DNA from 4 places in the Pseudoduganella sp. RAF53_2 genome. Region 2 is predicted to be linked to each of the others. Evidence: predicted binding sites of a transcription regulator. Region 2 holds the regulator's gene; each other region holds the start of a gene.

Region 1 (2,562 bases), on a different contig from region 2:
GCATAAGGCGGCGTATCGCCGAAGCGCAGCTCGGTGCGCCACACGGCGCCATCAAAGTAATAAGTCTTGTCGCCGCCATTGCAGCGGCTCAGCGCAAGATCGTAGACGTGGTTTGTTTCGTGGATGGCAGTCAGCAGGGAGGTCAGCGTGACGCCGCGCTCCGAGCGTATCCACCACAGCGCTTCCGAGCGCATGGCCTTGAACAGTACCGCGCCGGACGGAGTCTGCTCAAAATAATGTTCGACCGTTGCGGCATACGGCGCGTCGCCGGACGACTGCGGCTCGGGTTTGAACGAAAGCAGTGCGGCACATGGCCTTTCGTTAAACTGCGGCCGCGGCCCCGGCTCGGGAATACCTGCTGTCATTTCCGCCGCATGAGAGCAGGCGGCGGTGCACAACAGCAGGCTTGCAACCAGACGCACTTACTGAGGCTTCACAAACTTCAGCGTCATGCGGTCGCTTTCGCCGATGGCCGCATATTTGGCGCGGTCCTTGTCTTTATTGGTGTAGGTCGGAGGCAGTGCCCATACGCCGCCTTCGTGGTCCGCGTTGTCTTTCGGGTTGGCATTGACCTCGGACTTGCCGGCCAGTTTGAAGCCGGCGCGTTCGGCCATCTTGATCACATAGGCTTCATGCACATAGCCGCTGTCGGCCTTTGCATCCTGCGCCATCGCTGAAGGACGGCGGTGTTCTTCCACGCCGAATACGCCGCCCGGTTTCAGCACGTCGTACACAGAAGCGAACAGCTTTTGCATATTGTCGTCGCCAGTCTCGATCCAGTTGTGGATATTGCGGAAGGTGAGCACCATGTCCGCGCTGTCTTTAGGGCCGAATTTGTAGATGCCCTTGCCCGGTTCGAAGGCGCTCATTTGCACCTTGCCCAGCGCGTCCGGATGCTTGTTCAGGAACTCCTGGAATCGTGCTGCACCGCGGCGAACATTCTCGTTGGCCGAATCCGGCGTCGAACCGGCGGCAATCAGCTTGCCCTGGTCATGCAGATAAGGACCGAGGATCTCGGTGTACCAGCCGCCGCCCGGCGACAGCTCAACCACCGTCATATTCGGCTTGATGCCGAAGAAGTTCAGGGTTTCATACGGATGGCGGTACACATCGCGCTGCATATTGGCGGGTGTGCGCACCGGGCTGGCGACGGCCGCTTTTAGTGCATCGTCGGCCAGGGCTGCACCGGAATGGGCCACGAAGCCGCAGGCCAGCAGGCCGGCGAGAACGAATCGTTTCATGCGTTTGTCTCCTTGAGGGCGGGCGACGCCGCCGTGGGTCGCCTCGCTCAAATAATAATGATGCAAGATTGGTGGACTGTCCAGTGTCCGCGCGGACAGCATGCGGACAAGGCCGGACACTCAGCGGACACTGGCCGGACAGCATAAGCGAGGCGAGGCCCCGTGGTTGCAACCGTAAGACAGACCCACACAATGGCACAAAAATTGCGTAGGATGTGACTCCTGCAAGCCTGTCAGGAACCTAACAAAAACCCTGGAGAGACTATGGAACGACGTGCATTCCTCAACATGAGCGGTGGCGCGATTGCCGCCATGCTGATGCCTTACGGACGCGCCATCGCGGCCGACGAGCTGATTAAGCCCGTGGAAGTGAAGTTCAAGAAGATGCTGGCCGATACCGCCATGGGCGCGGCCACGCAAGCCGGCGCCACCTATTGCGACGTGCGCATCGGCCGCTACCTGAATCAATTCATCACCACCCGTGACCTGAACATCGAGAACGTGACCAACACGGAATCGGCAGGTGTGGGTGTGCGCGTCATCGCCAACGGCGCTTATGGCTTCGCCGCCACCAGCGACATGACTCCGGACGGCGTGGCAGGCGCCGCGCGTCAGGCCGTCGCCATCGCCAAGGCCAACTCCAAGCTGCAGACCGAAGCCGTGCAGCTGGCGCCAACGCCGGGCGTGGGCGAAGTGTCCTGGGCAACGCCGTTCAAGAAGGACTGGCGCACCGTGCCGATCAAGGAAAAGGCGGACCTGCTCATCGCCGGCAACAAGGCCGCGATGGAAGGCGGCGCGTCCTTCATCCAGTCGCTGCTGTTCCAGGTGAACCAGCAGAAGTACTTCGCATCGACCGACGGTTCCTACATCGACCAGGACCTGCACCGTCTGTGGATGCCGTTCTTCGCTACCGCCGTGGACAAGACCACCGGCAAATTCCGCAGCCGCTCCGGCCTGTCCACGCCGGTCGGCATGGGCTACGAGTACCTGGACGCGCGCAAGGAAGACAAGTTCAAGGCCGCCGGCGGCGTGACCACGCTGTACCGCGGTTCCTATGACCTGATCGAAGACGCCCGTGCAGCAGGCAAGCAAGCCAAGGAAAAGCTGACCGCCAAGTCGGTCGAACCGGGCAAGTACGATATGGTGCTGTCGCCGGAACACCTGTGGCTGACCATCCACGAATCCGTCGGCCACCCGACGGAACTGGACCGCGTGCTGGGCTACGAGGCCAACTACGCCGGTACCAGCTTCGCGACGCTGGACAAGTGGCAGACCAAGAAATTCAAGTACGGCTCCGACCTGGTCAACATCGTGGCCGACA
Region 2 (6,512 bases):
CCGCCGCCCATCACCACGCCGTCCATCAGCGAAATGTATGGCTTGGGGTAGAAATGGATTAAATGATTTAGTGCATATTCCTCGGTGAAGAAATCTTCCAGCAGCGCGCTGTCGCCCTGCGGCGTTTTCTGGCCGACATCGTGGAAGAAGCGGATATCGCCACCCGCGCACAGCGCTTTCTCGCTGCTGCTGCGGATCACCACCGCAGCCACGTCTGCGTCCTCGCGCCAGGCCAGCAGCGCCTGAGTAATGGCGCGCACCATGTCGAGGGAAAGGGAGTTCAGAGCCTTGGGGCGGTCGAGGGTGATGAAGCCGGTGCCGTTGCTGACTTGGGTGTGGACGTATTCGCTCATGAACAAGATACTAAATAATTAATATTGTTTATTTTATCGCGCCACAGCCAGCGGCGCGGGGCGCAAAAAAGGGCGCCAGATGCGCCCTTAGTTTGATTGTCCCGCCACTCCTTTACATGACGGTGACAGGTGCTTCGTAAGTGTCCGGGATATGCTTGATCGCTTCGTGGTTGTGATTCTGGACGCGGGCCTTGTACTTCATGACCTGGCGGTCCAGTTTGTCGATCAGCGTATCGATGGCGGCATACAGGTCTTGCGACAGGCTCTCCACATACACAGTCTTACCCGACATACGCAGATTGATCTCCGCTTTTTGACGTTTTTCTTTCTCGGTGAGGTTATCTACAGTCAGGATGACAGCAATATCAATCACTTGATCGAAATGGCGCTTAACCCGCTCCAGCTTGTTCTGCACGTACTCGCGAATCGCTGGGGTCACTTCGACATGATGTCCACTGATGGTGAGATTCATACACACTCCTAAAGATGATGTCGCTTACTAGTTCGTACACGCTGGTGGCGTGCAGCGGAACCGTGCACTACAAAGACTTGCGGAGGCTAACGGGAGGAATTTTCAGAGCTTCGCGATACTTGGCAACAGTACGTCGCGCAATCACCATGCCCTGTTCTCCCAGCATGTCCGCAATCTTACTGTCGGATAAAGGATTTTTAGGGTCTTCAGCTCCTGTCAATTGCACGATCAGCGCACGGATCGCAGTAGAGGAAGCTTCACCCCCGGCTTCGGTTGCGACGTGGCTGCCAAAAAAGTACTTCAACTCAAACATTCCATGCGGGGTGAGCATATATTTTTGAGTTGTTACCCGAGAAATAGTGCTCTCGTGTAGTCCCAGTGTATCAGCTATTTCACGCAACACAAGGGGTCTCATGGCAACTGCACCATGACTGAAAAAGTTCTTCTGCCTTTCAACGATCGCTTGTGCAACGCGCAAAATCGTATCGAAACGCTGGCGCATATTCTTGATCAGCCACTTGGCTTCCTGCAGCTGTGCGCTCATCTGGCTCTCGCCTTTGCCCTGCTTGAGCAGGCTGGCGTACAGCGCATTCACACGCAGGCGCGGCATCACATCATTGTTCAGCATGACGATCCAGCCGTTGCGCCCCTTCTTCACGATCACGTCAGGCACCACGTAGTCTGACACGTCTGACGCAAATTCAGCGCCCGGATGCGGATTGCACTGGCGGATCACGGCCTGCGCTTCACGCAGGTCTTCGTCGTCGCAGTCGAGGGCTTTTTTCAGCTTGTTGAATTCACGCTGGGCGAACCAGGCCAGGTGCTTCTCGACGATGCATAGCGCCATGCGGCGCGTTACCAGCGGGATGTTCGGCAAGCGCTTGATTTGCAGCGCCAGGCACTCGGACGCATTGCGCGCGCCCACGCCAATGGGATCGAAAGTCTGCAGCAGCGCCAGCGACGTACGCAATTCTTCCAGTTCGATTTCCAGCTCTTCCGGCAGACGCGCATGGATTTCTTCCAACGGCTCTTCCAGGTAGCCGTTTTCGTCCAGCGCATCGATGATGATTTCCATCAGCGCGCGGTCGCGCGGTTCCTGCACGGTCACGCGCATCTGCTCCAGCAAATGCTCGCGCAGCGTGCAGCCGCTGGCTTCCAGTTGCGGACGGCCGTCTTCATCATCGGGCGACTTGCTGCTGGAGGAATTGCTCCAGTCGTCAACAGCATCGCCCTCGCCGTTGCCTTCATAGCTCTCGCCGTCGGCCGCAGGTGCTTCCGCGCCCTCGCCGCCTTCGCTGGCAGCCTGGCCGTTTTCTTGCGGCGGCGCTTCGCCATTGCCGCTGCCCTGGCTGATGGCGCCGTCCGCCAGCAGGCGCACGGAATTGTCCAGTGGATCGTCCAGCCGCTCCAGTAATGGGTTATCACTGAGCAGCTGCTCCAACTCCTGGTGCAGCTCAAGCGTCGACAGCTGCAACAGGCGGATCGACTGTTGCAGTTGCGGCGTAAGCGCCAGGTGTTGCGAAGTTCGCAGTTGCAGTGATTGTTTCATGGGCCTTTCTTACATCCGGAAGTGTTCGCCGAGGTAGACGCGGCGCACGGATTCGTCAGCAATAATGTCGTCAGGGCGGCCGGAAGCCAGTACCGAACCCTGGTTGATGATGTAGGCGCGGTCGCAAATGCCGAGCGTCTCACGCACATTGTGGTCGGTAATTAAGACGCCGATGTTGCGCTCCTTCAGAAAACGCACAATCCGTTGGATTTCGATCACGGCAATCGGGTCCACGCCGGCAAAAGGTTCGTCCAGAAGAACGAAGCGTGGGTTAGTGGCAAGAGCCCGTGCAATCTCAACACTGGATCTCCAGCACGGCACGGATATTCTCTTCCACGGTCAGCTTACGGAACACCGAAGCTTCCTGCGGCAGGTAGGACAGGCCCAGCGTGGCGCGCTTGTGAATCGGCAGGCTCGATACATCGATGCCACCGATATCGATGGTGCCAGCGTCGGATGCCACCAGTCCCACGATCATATAGAACGACGTCGTCTTGCCGGCACCGTTTGGTCCCAGCAGCCCTACCACTTCACCGCAATCGACCTGCAGCGAAACGTCATGCACCACCTGGCGTTTGCCATAGGTCTTTTGCAGACCTTTGACAACCAGGGTGCTGCTGCAATTGTTCTCCGCCATATTCATTTGACCGCCGGAGTGGTAGCTGGAGTTACCGGCGTTGCAGGCGCTGGTGCGTTGGCTTGCGAAGGCTGGATCACCATCTTCACGCGGCCGCCGCCCTGCTTGCTCTCGCCCGTGGTGGAGTTCTGCACGGAGAAGAATTCCTTGCGGCTGTCGTAGGAAATGAAAGGACCTTCAACTTCATCGGTGGTCTTGGCGCCTTCCAGGCGCGTGACCTTGGCCTTGGAAATCAGGCGCACCAGTTCGGACTTCTGGTCGTATTCGATGCGCTCGGCCTGGCCTTCGACCCACTGGTCGCCGGCGCCATCGCGCTTCTGGCGGAAAGTGGCCAGCGCGTTCGGCGCCGCCCAGAAGGTCACGTACTGATAGCCCTGCGGATCTTCCGTCACCAGCGCGCGGCCTGCCTTCATCAGCAGCGTGCCGCGGGTCAGCACCACGTCGCCGATCAGCGTGCGGGTCTGCTTCACTTCATCCGTGGTGCCCTGATTGGCTTCGATCACCGTTGGCTTGAGGGAGTCCGCCTTTTCCGCGCGGGCCAGGTTCAGGCCCATCAGCGGCAGCAGGGACAGCAGCAATAACTTGCTCAGTTTCTTTTTCATGTATGCTCCGAAAATTCTTGCTCAACGCTGAGGGGCAGGCGGATACACCAGGCGCATGCGCTGGTTCACTTCCGCCTGGCTGGTGGCGTTATTCACCTTCAGGCCAGTGCCTGTCAGCTTGGCGTTGCCGGACGTGGCGGTGAACGCCTGGTCCGTTTCCATCCGGTCTTCGTCCGGATAAATCGTCATCGCTTCAGTCTTCATGCTGAAGCTCTTTACGGTCTCGGTGCCGGCGCGGTCGGCGGTCACATTGCCGGCCAGCTTGACGCGGCTATTGCTGTCGTCCACGCGCGCCGTTTTGGCGTGAATGTCCATTGGCGGCAGGTCCGGCGTGATCTTGCGCACGACGGGCTTGTCGATCTCGGACGAATCGTCAATCGGGCGGTGGGTCAGCTTGTCGCCGGAAACGATATACGCCGGCTTGCCCTCTTTGCTCAGACGCACAAAGCTGAAGCGCTCGACGATGTAGTCAGGCTCCGTGAGCTTGGCGGCCGCCTGCATTTCCTCGCCTTCGCGGTTCAGCAGTTCGAGCAGCCAGAAGGTGCCGACGGCTGCGAACAGCGCCAGCATCATGCCGATCGAAAGCCTGACACGGTGAGAGGTCCTCTGGTTGCGCATACTGCTTCCTTACACCATGAATTGCGCCATGATGCGCTCAAAATTGCCCTGAGCGCGCAGCACGAATTCGCACACCTCGCGCACTGCACCGCGGCCACCGCTGGCCTGGGTCACGTGATGCACGCGGCTGTGCACTTCCGGGCGGCCGTTCGGCACACTCACGGCGAAACCGACGCGGCTCAGGATAGGCAGGTCCACCACATCGTCGCCGATGAAGCCGACCTGCTCTTCGGTCAGGCCCAGTTGCTGCAGCAGGGCCTTGAACGGCGTCAGCTTGTCGTGGCCGCCCTGGTGGACGAATTCGATGCCGAGGTCCTTGGCACGCGCGGTCACCTGCGGCGAACGGCGCGCGCTGATGATGGCGGTCTGCACACCCGATTCCTGCAGCAGCTTGATGCCCAGGCCATCGTGCACATTGAAGGTCTTCATCATCTCGCCGTCGGCACCGTAATGCAGGCTGCCGTCGGTCAGTACGCCATCGACGTCAAAGATCATCAGGCGCACCTTGGCGGCGCGCTTGACGATGTCCATATTGTAGGGGCGGCTCATCAGATCACCTTGGCGCGCGTAAGGTCGTGGATGTGCAGGGCGCCTACCAGTTTGCCCGCTTCGTCGGTGACCAGCATCTGGTTGATGCGGAATTCTTCCATGATGGCCACGGCATCCACGGCCAGCTTGTCCGCGTTGATGCTGCGCGGGTTCAGATGCATGACATCCTTGATGATCACCTTGCCGAAATCCTGCACCTTCTCGATCATGCGGCGCAGGTCGCCGTCGGTGAACACGCCGACCGGCTTGTTGTCCGCGTCGACGATGGCGGTCATGCCCATGCCCTTCTGGGTGATTTCCAGCAGCGCGTCCGGCAGACGGGTATCCAGGCCCACGGCCGGAATGGCGTCGCCGGTGCGCATGATGTCGCGCACATGGGTCAGCAGGCGGCGGCCCAGGGCGCCGCCCGGATGCGAACGGGCGAAGTCTTCTTCCTTGAAGCCGCGCAGGTCCAGCAGCGCCACGGCGATCGCGTCGCCCAGCGCCAGCGTGACGGTGGTGGAGGCGGTCGGCGCCAGATTCATCGGGCAGGCTTCCTTGGCGACCGACACGTCCAGGTGCACGTCCGACAGCTTGGCCAGGCTCGATTCCGGCTTGCCGGTCATCGAAATCACCACGCCGCCCATGCGCTTCACGACCGGCAGAATGGCCATCAGTTCGGCCGCTTCGCCGGAATAGGAAATGGCGATCACCGCATCTTCCGGCGTGATCATGCCCAGGTCGCCATGCGCCGCTTCGGCCGGGTGCACGAACAGGGCCGGCGTACCGGTGGACGCCAGGGTGGCAGCAATCTTGCGACCGATATGGCCGGACTTGCCAATGCCGGACACCACGACGCGACCTTTGCAATTCAGCAACAGCGACACGGCCTTGCCCACGGACTCGTCGGTCGCCAGGCGTTCATGCAGGGCGCGCAGCGCGTCCGTCTCGATTTGCAGGGCCTCGCGCGCCAGTTCCAGTGCGCGGGTTGCGGTCTTGGCATCAAAAGCTTTCAGCATTGTTTTTTCATCGGTTACACTCATGCCGGAAGTATAGCCGAATTGGTAAAGCAAAAAACTTGCCAGACGCAACAAACAACGGTGCCAAGTCGACTAGGATCAAAATGTTCTCGCCCCTCGAACTGACTCTCCTGCTGCTCGCCAGCGCCGTGCTGGGCGTGGTCGCTTTCCGCATGCTGCACCTGCCACCGATGCTCGGCTATCTGGCAGTCGGCATTCTGATCGGTCCCAATGCCCTGAACCTGGCCGCCGAGAGCGAAGCCACCCACTCGCTGGGCGAATTCGGGGTGGTGTTCCTGATGTTCTCCATCGGACTGGAATTCTCGCTTCCCAAGCTGATGTCGATGCGGCGCATCGTGTTCGGACTGGGCATGGCGCAGGTGGCGCTGACCATTGCCGTCACCATGCTGTTTGGCTGGGCGGTGCATTTCGTGCTGCCGCCGGCAATTCACCTGACCTGGCAGGCTTCCTTCGCCCTGGGCGGCGCGCTGGCCATGTCGTCCACCGCGATCGTGGTCAAAATGCTCACGGAACGGCTGGAACTGGAGCGCGAACACGGCCGCAATATCGTGGGCATCCTGCTGTTCCAGGATCTGGCCGTGGTGCCACTGCTGATTCTGATCCCGGCGCTGGCGCAGAATCCCGAGAACCTGGCGCCGACGCTGGCCTTCGCGAGCTTCAAGGCCACGGTGGTGCTGGTGCTGCTGCTGTTTATCGGCCAGCGCGTGATGCGC
Region 3 (4,150 bases), on a different contig from region 2:
GAGCCCACCGCCAATCTCGACCGCGCCAGCGCCAACAAGGTGCTGGACGCTCTGCGCGCCTTCCACTCGGTCGGCGTGACTTGCCTGATTTCCACCCACGACGAGCAGGTGCTGGACAGCGCCGCGCGTGTGATTCATCTGGAACGCGGCGAACTGATGAAGGAGGCCGCATGAGCGCCTTCTTCCGCCAGCACGCCTTCGCGCTCGGCGGCGCCCTAGTGCACCTGCGCCGCGCGCCGGGCTCTTTCCTGTTCAATATCCTGGTGGTGGCAATCGCCCTGGCTCTGCCCTTCATGGGCGTGACCCTGCTGGAAAACGTGCGCCCCATGTCCGAGCAAATGGCGGTCGAGCCCGAGCTCAGCGTGTTCATGAAGCAGGACACGCCGCGCGAGCAGTCAGCCGGCATTGCGGGCAATCTGCGTGCGATCAGCAAGGACGCCAGGATCGTCTTCGTGCCGCGTGAAAAAGCGCTGGAACAGCTGCATGCGAAGAGCGGGCTGTCCGACGTGCTCAACACACTGGGTGAAAACCCGCTGCCGGACAGCTACATCGTCAAGCTCAACGCCTACAAGAGCGCGGCCGAAAGCGCCCAGATCGATGCCATCGCCGACCAGATGCGCGCTCTGCCGGGTGTGGAATCGGTGCAGGTCGACTCCGCCTGGGTCAAGCGTCTGGCCGCCCTGCTGGGCATCCTGCGTCTGGCCCTGCTGCTGCTGGCTGCAACCCTGGGCACGGTGGTGATTGCGGTGGTATTCAACACGATTCGCCTGCAAGTGCTGACCCAGCGTGAAGAGATTCTGGTGTCCAAACTGATCGGCGCGACCGACAGCTTCATCCACCGCCCCTTCTATTACACGGGTGCTCTGCTCGGCCTGTGCGCGGGCGGGGTGGCGCTGGGGGCAGTGGCGCTGGCCCTGCGCCCGCTGAATACGGCAATTGCTGAATTTGCAAGGTTGTATGCCAGCGAATTCCAGCTGGTCCCGCTCGATCCCGTGTCCATGACCGCCCTGCTGGCCCTGTCAGCGATGCTGGGCCTGGTTGGCGCCTCGCTGTCCGTGCAGCGCCATTTGTCCCGCCTGAATTAAGTCCCTGCCGGGAGCGCGCGCCGCTCCCGGTGTCACAAGTGCGTTCTCGCACAGAGCCCATCCCCTTCCAGGTCTATCCTGCCTTTTATGGAGGAGCCTTTCCTCATAGCAGTATTGCTATCGCAATCATAGATTTTCCATGATTGGCACTCATCGAAGGAGAGTGCTAATATATGTTCAACCAGCAAGGCTTCAATTAAGTAAGAGTTAAGTTCCATGAGGCATGCTGTGACTATGAAAGATTCCCTTCGAAGCGAGGATAGAACTATGACCACGATGTCCGTACAAAACGCGTTGGTTCCACTTGGCAACATTGACGCCTATATTTCGGCAGTCAATCGCCTGCCTATGCTCTCGCACGAGGAAGAAGTACAACTGGGCCGTGACCTGAAGAACAAGAATGATCTGAAGGCTGCGGAGAAGCTCGTTATGTCTCACCTGCGACTGGTGGTGTCGATCGCGCGCGGTTACCTGGGCTATGGCCTGRCGCACGCCGACCTCATCCAGGAAGGCAATATCGGGCTGATGAAAGCCGTCAAACGCTTCGATCCGGACCAGGGTGTGCGCCTCGTGTCCTACGCCATGCACTGGATCAAGGCGGAGATGCATGAATACATTCTGAAGAACTGGCGCCTGGTGAAAGTGGCTACCACCAAAGCCCAGCGCAAGCTGTTCTTCAACCTGCGCAGCCACAAGCAAGGCCTGGACGCCATGTCGCCCGACCAGATCGACCAGCTGGCGAAAGCCCTGGACGTGAAGCGCGAAGACGTGATTGAAATGGAAACCCGCCTGAGCGGCCGCGATATTGCCCTGGAATCGCCAAGCGACGAGGAAGACGACAAGTTCTCCCCGATCGCCTACCTGTCTTCCGACAATACCGAGCCAACCAAGGTGCTGGAAGCCGAACAGGTGACCCGTCTGCAATCCGAGGGTCTGGAAACTGCCCTGTCCAAGCTGGACGCCCGCTCTCGCCGTATCGTGGAAGCGCGCTGGCTGGCCAACGACGACGGTTCGGGCGCCACCCTGCATACGCTGGCGGAAGAGTTCGGCGTGTCGGCCGAGCGTATCCGCCAGATCGAAGCGGCCGCGCTGAAGAAGATGAAGACTGCCCTGGCGGCCTACATCTAAGTTTTCGCTGATTTCCGGAAGGCGCCGTGCCGTAAGGCCCGGCGCTTTTTTTATTTTCTAAACAATATTGAACGCGGGTTACTATTTCGACTTACTAACTGTCGATATTTTTTACACCATGGTTTTCCAGAAATTTATAAGTCCTTGATGCAACACGCATTTCTCCGATGGCATGGCACTTGCTTGATGTAAAGCGAAGTCAATCACCCGGAGAAATACCATGATCAAACAAACCGCTCTCGCACTGGTCTGCGCCGCAGCCACCGGACTTGCGTCCGCAGCCCCACTTCTGCTGACCGATAATCTGTCAATTGCTGCTCACTGGAATAACGACAACGCGAACCCAGCCATGCGCGCCGCTGACCTGAACGGTTTGTCCACCCTCCAGGTCGACGCCGGCATCAATGGCGGCACGTTCGACTTCCTGTTCCCCCAGCCGGGCGGCAACCAGGATGGCACCCTGTACTATTTCTACCTGGACGGCACCCTGCTGACCCAGTCCAACGCTGCGGCGCCTGCTGGCTACACCAATTGGTACGACGACGTGGTGTTTACCGGCGGCGTGCACACCCTGGCGCTGAAAGTGACCACCCCAAACAAAAACGGCGGCAATTTCTCCATCCTGACCGACCTGCAAACCCCGGCTGCACCGCAAGGTCCGGGCGCAGGCGGTGGTGGCGCACCATCCCAGGAAGTGCCAGAGCCAGCTTCCCTGGCCCTGCTGGGCGCCGGCCTGCTTGGCCTGAGCGGTCTGCGCCGCCGCAAAGCATAACCACAACAAAAACAACAAAAACTGGCGCCCCTCCGTGGGCGCTTTTTTTTACCCCTACTTTAAGTTCCCTTATGCAATATCGAGTAACTGTCGGAAATCTTTACACCCGGGTCTGACTCATCAGTGCGCCGGCCTGGGTGGCACTTTGCTAAGATGAAAGCATGCCTTCAGGGAGGACATCATGAAACTGAGAGTCATTGGCACCTGCTTTGCGGGTTTATCCCTGGTCATTGCCGCCGCCTGCAGCGCGCCACCGGCCGGCACCGCGTCCCATCCCGCCCCCCGCACCAGCGAGAGTTATGTGCTGACGCAGGGCGAAACCGTCACACTGGCGCCATCCACCACACTCAAGCTCGAACGCATCAACGACAGCCGCTGCAAGACTGGCGCCGTGTGCGTGTGGGCCGGCTACATCAGCTACAGCTTCGTGCTGAACGATAAAAAAGGCAGCAGCAACTTCGTGCTGGCCGACGACATGCCGGGCGCCGCCAAAACCCTCACGCGCAACGGCCTGACCTTTACGCTGCAAGGGCTGGAACCGGCCGAACCGCCGGCTTTGAAAGCTCCGCCGCCAAATTATCGGGTAAGCTTGCGTGTAAATATTGCACAACCGATATAGTTGCCCATGAGCCCACAACGACGCGCCAGCACCCTCGTCTTCTCCATCATCCTTTCGCTGGCGCTCGTTGAGCCCGCCTCTGCCAAAAGCCCTATGGCGACCGGCACCGGCGGCGCCGTCGCGACAATCAGCGAGCAGGCATCGCAGTCCGCGCTGGCCATTCTGAACAAGGGCGGCAATGCGGTGGACGCCGCAGTCGCGGCGGCAGCTACGCTGGGCGTGACCGATCCCTTCAGCTGCGGCGTTGGCGGCGGTGGCTTCATGGTCATCTACCTGGCCAAAGAAAAACGCGTGATTACCATTGACCACCGCGAAGTGGCCCCCGCCTCGTTTGAGCCGACCGCGTTCGTGGACGCCAACGGCAAGCCCATCGATTTCGAAACAGCGGTGGCCAGCGGCATGGCGGTCGGCGTACCGGGCACCGTGCGCGGCTGGCATGAAGCACTGGACCGCTACGGCAGCATGTCCTTCAAGCAGGTGTTGGCGCCGGCAATCAAGGTCGCTTCGGATGGCTTCCGCGTGAATGCCAACTTCAGCCATCTGGTG
Region 4 (3,030 bases), on a different contig from region 2:
CTGCTCGACGATAGCGTCATCCACGGCCGCTTCGATCTTGGTTTTTGGCAGGAAGTCGACCACATATTCCGCGCCGCGATACAGCTCGGTGTGGCCCTTCTGGCGGCCGAAGCCTTTCACTTCGGTGACCGTAATACCTTGCACGTTGATGGCCGACAGCGCTTCACGCACTTCGTCCAGCTTGAACGGCTTGATAATGGCGGTAATCATTTTCATACTGGCCTCGCTTAGAAAGTCTTGGAAATCATCAGCACGGCAGCTGCCTTGCCCAGATCTTTGTTGTAGGGCCCGATGTAGGCCTTAGTATTGGTATCCACGTAGGCCAGGGACACGGTGGCAATGCCGAAGTCCTTGGTTACGCCCAGTTTCCAGTCGGTGTAGCTGACCGCGCTGTTGTGGTGGACCTTCTGATGGCCAACGTGCGCATTCACCGTCCAACCGTCATAGACGTCGTAATTGAACATGCCATCGATGTAGCCGCTGTTCTTCGAGTCAGCGAAACCGAACAGATTGCTGATCGAGTGCGAATACTTCAGGGCGAAGGGACCGTAGCCGATCTGGGCGTACAGTTCCTTCGTGGTCGGTGCGGGCGTCAGTCCGTGGTCGGGGTAGATATAGGCCAGGAAGCCAACGTCATAGGAAATATCCGGCATAATTTCGCCGCGTTTTCCGAAGTAAATATCCCATTCGACTTTGTCGTCGCCACCGGCGTCGTCGATCCACTTGATAGTGGACGCCCAGGTACCCACATACAGACCAGTCGGGTTGTTGACGTAGTCCGCGCCACCCTGCAGGGCTGGCTTCAGGCGGGTTTGCGAAATACCACGGTAGCGGTAATCGCTGGTTACGGCGGCGTTGAAGGAGATCTCATGATCCGGCTTTGCTTCCGGTGCTGCAGCGGCTTGTTCTTCCGCTTGGGCCAGGCCCGCCCCCATAGTTGCCATTGCCAGGGCAATGGCGGCTGCGAGAGTCAGGTTCTTGCTCAGGTGATTCATGGCGATTTCCTTTTGAGTGAATTTTTATTGCGGTTTAAAATTCAGGCTTAATCGGCAAGCTTTACCTGTCAGTAGCAGAATACGTGCCAGCGCATTGTGGGCGTGTTATAACTGCATAAGCCGATGCTATGACAAGCGGCCGCACCAAATAAAGCCGCAGTTGCACCAGCGTGGTGCGCACACATCACACACACGGGAAACCATATGGATATGAACAATTTTTTTAATGATCTTCAGGGCAAGATCAATCAGGCCATCGAAAATTCGCCCGCCAAGGACATCGAAAAGAACGTCAAGGCAATGATGACCCAGGGTTTCGCCAAACTGGATCTGGTGACCCGCGAAGAATTCGATATCCAGCGTCAGATGCTGGAAAAAACCCGCGCCAAGCTGGAGCTGGTCGAGCAGCGCCTGGCCGAACTGGAAGCCAAGCTGGCCGACGACAACAAATAAGCCCGCCTTTGTGACGCCTCAATTCCTTTGAGGCGAAAAGCTCTACGATTCCTCCACACAGGAGGGTCTATGAGCATCGCTGTCCTCAAGAGCCGGGCGCTGGCCGGAATGCAGGCGCTGGAAGTCTCAGTGGAAGTGCATCTGGCCAACGGCTTACCTGCGTTCCACATCGTCGGCCTCGCCGACACCGAGGTCAAAGAATCCCGTGACCGGGTGCGCGCAGCGATCCTCAACACGGGCTATGACATGCCCGCTCAACGCATCACGGTAAGCCTGGCTCCTGCCGACCTGCCGAAGGAATCCGGGCGCTTCGATTTGCCGATAGCACTCGGCATTCTGGCCGCCTCTGGTCAACTATCTGCCCAATCCCTCGACCGCTACGAGTTTGCAGGCGAACTTTCACTCACGGGTGAGCTGCGCCCTATCCGCGGCGCACTGGCCATGACCTACGCCATGCACAAGGATTCCGCGCGCAGCGGCCGTGCCTTCATCCTGCCGCTCGCCAACGCCGAGGAAGCAGCCCTGGTACGCGACGCTGCAATCTATCCGGCAGCCACCCTGCTTCAGATCTGCGCTCACTTTGGCGGAACGCCGACCGCCACCGATCCCGAGTCCATTAGCCGAGGCTGGAGCGATGAGGCGAGCGCAGCAAATGACGAAAGCGGCAAAGGCGCCGAAGGAGGCGAAGCTGATGCAAACCCGCCCCGGCCAAATAAGCGCCGCCGGCGCGAACCACCGCCCGTATTCCCACTGGAGCGCTATATCGGCTCTCCATTGCCGCTGCCCTCACCCTATCTCGACTTTGCTGATGTAAAGGGCCAGAAGCATGCCAAGCGGGCCCTCGAAGTCGCCGCTGCCGGCCAGCACTCGATCCTGCTGATCGGACCGCCAGGTGCGGGCAAAACCATGCTGGCTTCACGCTTCGCCGGGGTGCTGCCTGAAATGACGGATGATGAAGCACTCGAATCCGCCGCTGTCCAATCGCTGATCGGCAACTTCTCCCTGAGCAGCTGGAAGACTCGTCCCTTTCGCGCGCCGCACCATACCGCGTCCGGCGCGGCGCTGGTTGGCGGCGGCACTGTGCCCAGGCCGGGCGAAATATCGCTCGCGCACTGTGGCGTTTTATTCCTGGATGAATTACCCGAGTTCGACAGAAAGGTACTTGAGGTGCTCAGAGAGCCACTGGAATCCGGACACGTCACCATCGCGCGGGCCCTGCGGCATGCTGAATTCCCTGCGCGCTTTCAGCTGATCGCCGCGATGAATCCTTGTCCCTGCGGTTTTCTTGGGCACCCCAGTGGGCAATGCCGTTGTACGCCGGACGCCATCCTGCGCTACCTGCGCAAATTCATAATTAAACGCACAAAACGTCGTAAATAAACGCACAAAATAGTTACAGAACATTTACGGCCCGTACCTTGAGCCGAGCCGCCTCTTATATTTAATGAAGGACTTGTAGCGAATACTCTTAGAGGCGGTTTCAAAAAGACAGCTCGGTGCGCTTAAGATGCTCCAGCAGACCAGTGCGCAGCCGAGTTTGAGGAATGCTTCATGAATGTCGGCACGACGTTCGAAGCGAGTT

Evidence for each region. Region 2 encodes sigma-54, which starts transcription at its own class of promoters, with help from an activator protein. Its sites were predicted from a motif close to TGGCANGNAANCTGCTTT; they were not measured.
Region 1: the regulator sigma-54 is predicted to act here: its motif matches at 1,435-1,452, upstream of AB4Z11_RS15520 (TldD/PmbA family protein).
Region 3: the regulator sigma-54 is predicted to act here: its motif matches at 2,382-2,399, upstream of AB4Z11_RS15825 (PEP-CTERM sorting domain-containing protein).
Region 4: the regulator sigma-54 is predicted to act here: its motif matches at 1,067-1,084, upstream of AB4Z11_RS20825 (TorF family putative porin).

The regions. Positions count from the first base shown of each region.
Region 1 covers NZ_JBFRDW010000241.1:1,957-4,518, reverse strand. The annotation lists gene AB4Z11_RS15530 (hypothetical protein) at 1-365, opposite strand, end outside; gene AB4Z11_RS15525 (class I SAM-dependent methyltransferase) at 423-1,241, opposite strand; gene AB4Z11_RS15520 (TldD/PmbA family protein) at 1,506-2,562, shown strand, end outside.
Region 2 covers NZ_JBFRDW010000050.1:7,564-14,075, forward strand. The annotation lists gene AB4Z11_RS05130 (enoyl-CoA hydratase/isomerase family protein) at 1-353, opposite strand, end outside; gene hpf (ribosome hibernation-promoting factor, HPF/YfiA family) at 466-825, opposite strand; gene AB4Z11_RS05140 (RNA polymerase factor sigma-54) at 893-2,374, opposite strand; partial or broken gene AB4Z11_RS05145 (LPS export ABC transporter ATP-binding protein) at 2,384-3,011, opposite strand; gene lptA (lipopolysaccharide transport periplasmic protein LptA) at 3,014-3,613, opposite strand; gene lptC (LPS export ABC transporter periplasmic protein LptC) at 3,635-4,231, opposite strand; gene AB4Z11_RS05160 (KdsC family phosphatase) at 4,241-4,780, opposite strand; gene AB4Z11_RS05165 (KpsF/GutQ family sugar-phosphate isomerase) at 4,780-5,802, opposite strand; gene AB4Z11_RS05170 (cation:proton antiporter domain-containing protein) at 5,883-6,512, shown strand, end outside.
Region 3 covers NZ_JBFRDW010000248.1:202-4,351, forward strand. The annotation lists partial or broken gene AB4Z11_RS15810 (ATP-binding cassette domain-containing protein) at 1-174, shown strand, start outside; gene ftsX (permease-like cell division protein FtsX) at 171-1,085, shown strand; gene rpoH (RNA polymerase sigma factor RpoH) at 1,302-2,213, shown strand; gene AB4Z11_RS15825 (PEP-CTERM sorting domain-containing protein) at 2,434-2,985, shown strand; gene AB4Z11_RS15830 (hypothetical protein) at 3,167-3,604, shown strand; gene ggt (gamma-glutamyltransferase) at 3,611-4,150, shown strand, end outside.
Region 4 covers NZ_JBFRDW010000387.1:2,523-5,552, reverse strand. The annotation lists gene AB4Z11_RS20830 (P-II family nitrogen regulator) at 1-216, opposite strand, end outside; gene AB4Z11_RS20825 (TorF family putative porin) at 228-995, opposite strand; gene AB4Z11_RS20820 (accessory factor UbiK family protein) at 1,200-1,448, shown strand; gene AB4Z11_RS20815 (YifB family Mg chelatase-like AAA ATPase) at 1,518-2,828, shown strand.